Regions from separate parts of the Bradyrhizobium sp. cf659 genome, predicted to be linked through region 2. Evidence: predicted binding sites of a transcription regulator. Region 2 holds the regulator's gene; the other holds the start of a gene.
The links. Region 2 encodes HrcA, which represses chaperone genes, less so after heat shock. Its sites were predicted from a motif close to GTTAGCACTCNCNNNNNGNGAGTGCTAAC; they were not measured.
Positions count from the first base shown of each region.

Region 1 (4,476 bases), on a different contig from region 2:
TTGCCGTACTCGCCGGACTGGGAGTCAAAGCCGTAGCCATACTGATCCTTCTCCAGGATCTTGCCGACGATGACGGAGCCGTCCTCGCCAGCGTTGATTGCGATCTGGCGCGCCGGATAGGATAGCGCCTTCCGCACGATCTCGACGCCGGTCTTCTGGTCATCGTTCTTGGTGCGCAGCCCCTTGAGATGCTCGGAAGCACGCAGCAGGGCGACGCCGCCGCCCGGCAGGATGCCTTCCTCGACGGCCGCGCGGGTCGCATGCATCGCGTCATCAACGCGATCCTTGCGCTCCTTCACCTCGACCTCGGTCGCGCCGCCGACGCGGATCACCGCGACGCCGCCTGCGAGCTTGGCGAGACGCTCTTGCAGCTTCTCACGGTCGTAGTCCGAGGTGGTTTCCTCGATCTGCGCCTTGATCTGGTTGACGCGCGCCTCGATGTCGGCCTTCTTGCCGGCGCCGCTGACGATGGTGGTGTTCTCCTTGTCGATCATCACCTTCTTGGCGCGGCCGAGCATGGCGAGCGTAACGTTCTCCAGCTTGATGCCGAGATCTTCCGAGATCGCCTGGCCGCCGGTCAGGATCGCAATGTCTTGCAGCATGGCCTTGCGACGATCGCCGAAGCCGGGAGCTTTGACGGCCGCGACCTTCAGACCGCCACGCAGACGGTTCACGACCAGGGTCGCGAGCGCTTCGCCTTCGACGTCTTCCGCGATAATCACCAGCGGCTTGCCACTCTGGACGACGGCTTCCAGCAGCGGAAGCAGTTCATTCAACTGAGATAGCTTCTTTTCGTTGATGAGGATGTAGGCGTCTTCCATTTCGACGCGCATTTTGTCGGCGTTTGTGACGAAGTACGGCGAGATGTAGCCGCGGTCGAACTGCATGCCTTCGACGACCTCGAGTTCAGTCTCGAGCGACTTGGCTTCCTCAACCGTGATAACGCCCTCGTTACCGACCTTCTTCATGGCGTCGGAGAGGAACTTACCGATTTCCGCGTCGCCGTTAGCCGAGATGGTGCCGACCTGGGCGATTTCCTCGTTCGAGGTGACCTTCTTGGAGTTCTTCACGAGGTCGGCGACCACGGCTTCCACCGCGAGGTCGATACCGCGCTTGAGATCCATCGGGTTCATGCCGGCGGCAACCGCCTTAGCGCCTTCACGGACGATCGCAGCCGCGAGCACGGTCGCGGTGGTGGTGCCGTCGCCAGCCGCATCTGCCGACTTGGAGGCAACTTCTCGCACCATCTGCGCGCCCATGTTCTCGAACTTGTCTTCAAGCTCGATCTCCTTGGCGACAGTGACGCCGTCCTTGGTGATGCGGGGAGCGCCGAACGACTTCTCGAGCACGACGTTCCGGCCCTTGGGACCGAGCGTGACCCTGACCGCATTGTTGAGAATTTCGACACCGCGCAACATCCTGTCGCGGGCATCGACGCCGAATTTGACTTCTTTGGCCGACATAATGATCTCCGTTTTCGACTGGTCAGATCCCAAGGACCGCGCGACTGGGCTGGCTCTTAAGTGACGAGATTTGAACTTACAGGCCTCATCCTTCAAGATGCCGGCTGCGCCGACTGCTCAGGATAAAGAAAACTGACTGGCGCTTACGCGACCTTCTTCTTGGCGGCGGGCAGCTCGACGAGAACGCCCATAATGTCGCTTTCCTTCATGATCAGAAGTTCCTGACCATCAAGCTTGACCTCGGTGCCTGACCACTTGCCGAACAGCACGCGGTCGCCAACCTTGAGATCGATGGGAATCAGCTTGCCGGCTTCGTCACGGCCACCAGGACCGACCGCCGTGATTTCACCCTGCGAGGGTTTTTCCTTGGCGCTGTCCGGAATGATGATTCCGCCAGTGGTCTTCTCTTCGGCTTCAATACGCTTGACCACAACGCGGTCGTGAAGCGGACGGAATTTCATGCTGCCCTCCTATTTGCTGGTTGTTGTTTGCTTTAGACGAAATAGCAGTCGTGGCCAACGAGTGCTAAACAGCACATAAGCGACCGCAGGAGGAGGAACAAGACCGTCCCGAAATGATATTCTGCTCAGAACGTCACGAAATCCTGCCAAGGCAGCGGCGGCTAAGGATCCGGTCAAGACCAGCTGTGTGGAGCGAAAGTCGTTGGACGCAGGGTCATCACATTTAAGAAAGCCACCCAGCGCGCAAGGCTTTTGCGTTGTACGTGCGCAAGAATAGGCCGAACATCGGTCGCTTCTTGTGCAGCCATTCAGCGGTGCTTGTCGAGATCGAGTGGCTCGTCACTCGTGAGGCGCGTCGGCATCAATGCGCTGCGCGTCAGCCAAATCAACCGGGCTGATGGAAATCATCTCCATCGTTGAGGTGCGCGGCGGCGCCGCCGGCACCATGATCATAGTGGCAACCCGGCGAAACGACGCGAATGACAATCCTTCGATCATCTCCTCATCGGTGACGACCTCGTAGGCACCCGGAGGCAGAAGGCGGTCGATGCCCTTGATGCTTGAAGGTGACCGTTTCGCGTCGCGAGCGCATGGTCATGATCGGCTATCCTTCAGAAACAGCTTCGCATCGGCGCTATAAGCGATCCGCTTACCGTGCTCTTTGTGCCGAGATTAATACAAGGCAATACACATCCCGGATTAGTTGTTGATGCCGGCCGACGAGATGCTTGCTGATGCTAAGTGGAAAAATGCGTTGGCGATCGGCGGGCATTGGGAAGCAGAAATGTTATCTCGCAAATCTACGAGCCGAGAGGCCTGCGGCGGTCGGCAGCAACCGTCAAGGAGCGATTGATCTGTGAGCAAGCGCATCAACAGCTAAAAGAGGAATTCGGTCTCGATCACTTCGAGGGATGATCCTGACACAGTCTTTATCGTCACGCTCTTATGACGATGATTGCTACGCCTTCTTGCCGCATTGCCAAAACGGGGCGCAAAAATGAATCGACGGGCCACCACCTCAGTCCAGCCTGCCGGCCGTTCGTCCCGCCATCGTCGCGCTCATTGTTCGGGCATCAGATCCGCGATACCTATACTGCAGAAGACGGGTCAGCGAAAAGCAACGGCGTGGACAATCTGCCAAGGTCGTGTCAGCGCACACGCGAGGAGCCTTTATGATCATGCAGGAAACGGGCGATCCGCGTCTTCAATACGATGGCGTCGTGCGATTTTCCCGAGGCCGCGTGCTCGAAGAGCCTGCGTTGGACGTCAGTAGGCAGATCATTCCATTCGCTGACAAGGGCGGCACCCAGACATTCCAGGACTCTGCGCTCCACGTCCCGCAAATCGCTCGCTTTATAGGGTAAAGGCCACGCCAGCTCCTGCGCTCCGCCTTCCTCGTCCCAACGGTCGAGAGCGGTTGCCATTTCTTCTTCCGGCGCTGTCCTTCGGTCTTTCTCTTTGACCATGTTATATAATCGCACATATCGCAGGTAAGCGCCATTCGGTCGGTCGCGGGTCGATCCGCAGCGCCAATCCTTCCAGTACCGAGAATGCCGCGGCTGCGAAGATCGGTTCTAGACGGCGCCCAACAGCTCAGCTGATCGGCAGAGTATCCTGTATTTACTGCGAGAATATCTATATGTTTTACAGGTAACGCCTTGATCTTGCCGCTCGATATCCACGCGTCGCGCCGACCTCAAGCGCGAGATTGCCTGATGACGGAACTATCGGTTCGGTGGAAGGACTTGGGGATCTTCGCGTGGGGAGCGAGGTGAATGTGCTCGCCGGCGGATGTGTCACCGGCCGATCATTTGCGTTGCCGTGTTCGCCGAGATCTTTTGGCGGCTCGGCTTGACGCAGCCCTGACAGCGCGGAGAGGACCCGCTTGAGCCGCTTGGTCATCGTCTCCAACCGTGTCGCCTTGCCGGGAAAAGCTGCGCAGCGCAGCGGCGGGCTTGTGACCGGCCTCGTCGACGCTCTGCATCAGGCTGGAGGCTTATGGTTCGGGTGGAGTGGCAAGCTTGGAGAAACAACACCAGAGCCGAACGTTTTTGAGACCGAGGGAGTGACCTACGCTACCGTCGATCTTACCCGCGCAGACCATGACGGCTACTACAGCGGCTTCTCCAACGCGGCACTGTGGCCCTTATTCCACTATCGTCTTGACCTCGTGAACTTTAGCCGCCGGGACTTGGCCGCCTATCGACGGGTGAACGCCCTGCTCGCCGACGCGCTCGCGCCCCTGCTCAGGCCGAGTGACCTCGTCTGGGTCCATGACTATCATCTGATCCCGATGGCCGAGGAACTTCGCCGCGCCGGGGCCACACAACGGATCGGGTTCTTCTTGCATACGCCGTTTCCGTCTTTGGGGGTGCTGGCAACCCTTCCCCGCTATGGCGACCTGCTGAAATCACTGTGCGCTTACGATCTCGTCGGCTTCCAAACGGTGGAGGATCTGATCGCCTTCCATGACGCCATCGTTCGCCGCGCAGGAGGTAAGGTTTCGTCCGATGGCCAGATTCAGGCTTTCGATCGCGTTCTTCGTGCCGGCG
Region 1 is NZ_FOQJ01000001.1:574,822-579,297, forward strand. It holds gene groL (chaperonin GroEL) at 1-1,463, opposite strand, end outside; gene BM118_RS02820 (co-chaperone GroES) at 1,607-1,924, opposite strand; partial or broken gene BM118_RS02825 (hypothetical protein) at 2,264-2,522, opposite strand; partial or broken gene BM118_RS42140 (IS701 family transposase) at 2,613-3,050, shown strand; gene BM118_RS42145 (hypothetical protein) at 3,073-3,390, opposite strand; gene BM118_RS02835 (alpha,alpha-trehalose-phosphate synthase (UDP-forming)) at 3,810-4,476, shown strand, end outside.
Region 1: BM118_RS02820 (co-chaperone GroES) is a predicted target of HrcA. The motif match lies at 1,965-1,993, and genes of this name have one in related genera.

Region 2 (4,476 bases):
GGAGAGGGCGGTGTAGCGCTCGGGGTCGATGCCTTCGGCGAGACGGAGTCCCATCAGCAGGAATTCGTCGGCGCGCTCCTCGCTGTTGAGGAGATCGTCGGTGACGACGCCGTGGCCGCCGGTCTCGACCCGCATCAGCCAGGCTTCGGGACGTTTCTCGGTGGCGGTGGCGTGCCTGATGCCGTCGATGTCGAGCCGGCCGTGCGCGCCGGGGCCGATGCCGGCATATTCCTCGCCGCGCCAGTAGACCAGATTGTGCCGGCACTCGGCGCCGCGCCGCGCGTGATTGGATATCTCGTAGGCGGGCAGGCCGAGCTTGTCGCAGGTCTCCTGCGTGACGTCGTAGAGCGCGCGCGCGACCGCCTCATTCGGCGTCTTCAGTTTGCCGGCCTGGTGCAGGCCGAAGAACGGCGTGCCTTCCTCGATCGTCAATTGATAGAGCGACAGATGCTCGGCCGCTTCATCGATCGCGAGACGCAGCTCTTGGGCCCACATCGCCGGCGTCTGGTCGGGGCGGGCGTAGATCAGGTCGAACGAATAACGGTCGAACGAGCGGCGCGCGATGGCGACGGCGTCCAGCGCTTCGCGCGCGCTATGCATGCGGCCGAGCGCCTTCAGCGAAGCATCGTCGAGCGCCTGTACGCCGAGCGAGACGCGGTTGACGCCGGCGGCGCGATAGCCGGCAAAGCGCGTGGCCTCGACGCTGGTCGGGTTTGCTTCCAGCGTGACCTCGACGTCCTTCGCCACCGTCCAGTTCTTGCCGATCGCATCGAGCACGGCGCCGACGGTCGCAGGCTGCATCAGGGACGGCGTGCCGCCGCCGAGGAAGATCGAGGTGACCTCGCGGCCGGGCGCGCGCTGCGCGGTCGTTTCGATCTCGCGCGCGAAGGCGGAAGCGAAGCGCGCTTCGTCGATCGCGACGTGGCGGACATGGCTGTTGAAGTCGCAATAGGGGCATTTCGACAGGCAGAACGGCCAGTGCACGTAGACGCCGAAGGCTTCCTTAGCGCGGCTCAAGGCAGATCTCCGCCAGTTTCACGAAGGCGCGGGCGCGGTGCGACAGGCCGAGGCCGAGCGGCGGCAGCCCGTGCTTCTCGATGCTGGTCATCTCGCCGAAGGTGCGGCTGTGACCGTCGGGCAGGAACATCGGATCGTAGCCGAAGCCGGCTGTGCCGCGTGGCGGCCAGACCAGCGTGCCGTCGACGCGCGCCTCGACCTCTTCGAGATGATCGTCGGGCCAGGCGACGCAGAGAGCGGAGACGAAGTGCGCCTTGCGCTTGTCGGGCGTGGTCGCGCCGCGCTCCTGCAACAGGCGCTCGATCCGCGTCATCGCCACGGTGAAATCCTTGGTCGGGCCGGCCCAGCGCGCACTGTAGATGCCAGGCGCGCCGTCGAGCGGGTCGACCACGATGCCGGAATCATCGGCGAAGGACGGAAGCCTGGACGCCTGCGCCGCAGCGACCGCCTTGATCGCGGCGTTGCTGCGGAAATCCTTGCCGGTCTCGTCCGGCTCGTGAAGGCCGAGCTCGCCGGCCGACACCGCCTCGATGCCGTAAGGCGCCAAAAGCTCCTTCATCTCGGCGAGCTTGCCGGGATTGTGGGTGGCGATGACGAGCTTTCCCGTGATTCGGCGGTGCATGGGCCTATTGACTACGCGACAGCCAGTTTCTGCAAGTCCACGAGGCGCGCGACGCCCTTGCGCGCCAGCGCCATCAGCGCCAGGAACTCGGCTTCCGTGAACGGCTCGCGCTCCGCGGTGCCCTGCACCTCGATGATGCGGCCGTCGCCGGTCATGACGAAATTGGCGTCGGTCTCGGCCTCGGAATCCTCGGCATAGTCGAGGTCGAGCACGGGATTGCCGTTGTAGATGCCGCAGGAGATCGCGGCGACGTTGTCGCGCAGCACGTTGGCCTTGACCATGTTGCGCGCCTTCATCCAGTTGACGCAGTCGGCGAGCGCGACCCAGGCGCCGGTGATCGAGGCCGTGCGCGTGCCGCCGTCGGCCTGGAGCACGTCGCAATCGACCGTGATCTGGCGCTCGCCGAGCGCTTCGAGATTGATGATGGTGCGAAGCGAGCGGCCGATCAGGCGCTGGATCTCGACGGTGCGGCCGCTCTGCTTGCCGGCGGAGGCCTCGCGGCGGGTGCGTTCTGAGGTCGCGCGCGGCAGCATGCCGTATTCGGCGGTGACCCAGCCGCGGCCCTGGCCCTTCAGCCACGGCGGCAGGCGGTCCTCCAGCGTGGCGGTGACCAGCACATGGGTATCGCCGAATTTCACCAGGCAGGAGCCTTCCGCATATTTGACCACGCCGCGCTCCAGCGTCACGGGGCGCAATTCGTCGGGCGCACGGCGGCTTGGCCGCATGGGAAATCCTCCAAAACTCACGGGAATAGGCTGTTCGCGGTGCTTGTAGGTGGGGTGAGGGTGAGCGGCAAGGCCTTTTCGGTCCCCAGGCAAGTGCAAAACCACGCTTGTCATGGACCTCCCGGATGGACAAATTATAAGCATCTGAGAGGAGTTGCCGTCTGTGGCCCATCACGATCCGATCCATCTGATCGCGCCGCGCGCAGGCCTCGCCCAGCTGAATGAGCGTTCCCGCGACATCTTTCGTCAAATCGTCGAAAGCTATCTCGCGACCGGCGAGCCGGTGGGGTCGCGGAACATCTCACGCCTGATCGCGATGCCGCTGTCGCCGGCCTCGGTCCGCAATGTCATGGCCGACCTGGAACAGCTCGGCCTGATCTATGCGCCCCACACCTCCGCCGGCCGTTTGCCGACGGAACTCGGCCTGCGCTTCTTCGTCGATGCCTTGATGCAGGTTGGCGACCTCAATGACGCCGAGCGGCAGTCGATCCAGAGCCAGCTCACCTCCGTCGGTCAGGCGCAATCGGTCGAGGCGGCACTGGACCAGGCGCTGACCCGGCTGTCGGGCCTGACCCGCGCCGCCGCGGTGGTGCTGACGCCGAAATCCAATGCGCGGCTGAAACACATCGAATTCGTCCGGCTGGAACCGGAAAAGGCGCTGGTGATCCTGGTCGGCGAGGATGGCCAGGTCGAAAACCGCGTGCTGACGCTGCCGCCCGGAGTTCCCTCTTCGGCGATCACCGAGGCCGGCAATTTCCTCAACGCGCGGATTCGCGGCCGGACCCTGGCCGAGGCGCGGCTCGAGCTCGAGACCGCGCTCGCGGAAGCCCGTGCCGAGCTCGATCAGCTGACGCAGAAGGTGATTTCGGCCGGTATCGCCAGCTGGTCCGGCGGCGAGAACGAGGACCGCCAGCTCATCGTCCGCGGCCACGCCAATCTGCTGGAAGACCTGCACGCGCTGGAGGATCTGGAGCGGGTGCGCCTCTTGTTCGACGATCTCGAGACCAAGCGCGGCGTGATCGACCTGCTCGGCCGCGCAGAAACCGCCGAGGGCGTGCGCATCTTTATCGGTTCGGAGAACAAACTGTTCTCCTTGTCGGGCTCCTCCACCATCATCTCGCCCTATCGGGATGCCGCCGGCCACATCGTCGGCGTTCTGGGCGTGATCGGGCCAACACGGCTGAATTATGCCCGCGTGATCCCGACCGTGGACTACGCCGCCCGCATCGTCAGCCGCCTTCTGGGGGGCTGACCGGCGTTTGAGCCGATCACGGGCGCTTGATTTTCGGCGCCCGAAGCACGATATCCGGGCCAGAAAAATCCCTGAGACAAATTCGAAAAGAGAGCCGATGAGCGATCGAGACCGGCAACCCGAAGACACGACCGCGCCGACCGGCGAGCCCGTGGTGTCAAAACCCTACATCATGCCCGACGATCCCGAGCCGGGCTCGGTCGAACTGTTGCAGAAGGAAGCCGCCGAGGCGCGCGACCGCATGCTGCGGACGCTGGCCGAGATGGAGAATCTGCGCAAGCGCACCACCAAGGAGGTCGCCGACGCGCGTCTCTACGGCATCACCGGCTTTGCCCGCGACGTGCTCGACATCGCCGACAATCTCCAGCGCGCGCTCGACGCGGTTCCGGCCGAGGCCCGTGCCGCGGCCGATCCCGGCCTGACCTCGCTGATCGAGGGCGTCGAGCTCACCGAGCGCTCGCTGCTCAACGCGCTGGAAAAGCACGGCGTGAAGAAATTCGACCCCTCGGGCCAGAAGTTCGACCCGAACTTCCAGCAGGCGATGTTCGAAGTGCCTGATGCGTCGGTGCCCGCTGGTACGGTCGTGCAGGTCATGCAGGCCGGCTACACCATCGGCGAGCGCGTGCTGCGTCCGGCTCTCGTCGGTGTCGCCAAGGGCGGCGCGAAGGCTGCGCCCGCGGCGAACAACAACGAGTCGGCCAACTAGCTCGCAGACCTCATGGTGAGGAGCCGCGCCCTTGCGCGGCGTCTCGAACCATGAAGGCCACGATGTAACAGCTCGGCCTTCATCCTTCGAGACGCGCGCGAAGAAGCGCGCTCCTCAGAGCCTGACTCAAAAAGCGTGGGCGTCTTCAGGGTCT
Region 2 is NZ_FOQJ01000023.1:5,300-9,775, forward strand. It holds gene hemW (radical SAM family heme chaperone HemW) at 1-1,017, opposite strand, end outside; gene rdgB (RdgB/HAM1 family non-canonical purine NTP pyrophosphatase) at 1,004-1,639, opposite strand; gene rph (ribonuclease PH) at 1,651-2,364, opposite strand; gene hrcA (heat-inducible transcriptional repressor HrcA) at 2,528-3,616, shown strand; gene grpE (nucleotide exchange factor GrpE) at 3,714-4,322, shown strand; partial or broken gene BM118_RS39780 (transposase) at 4,468-4,476, opposite strand, start outside.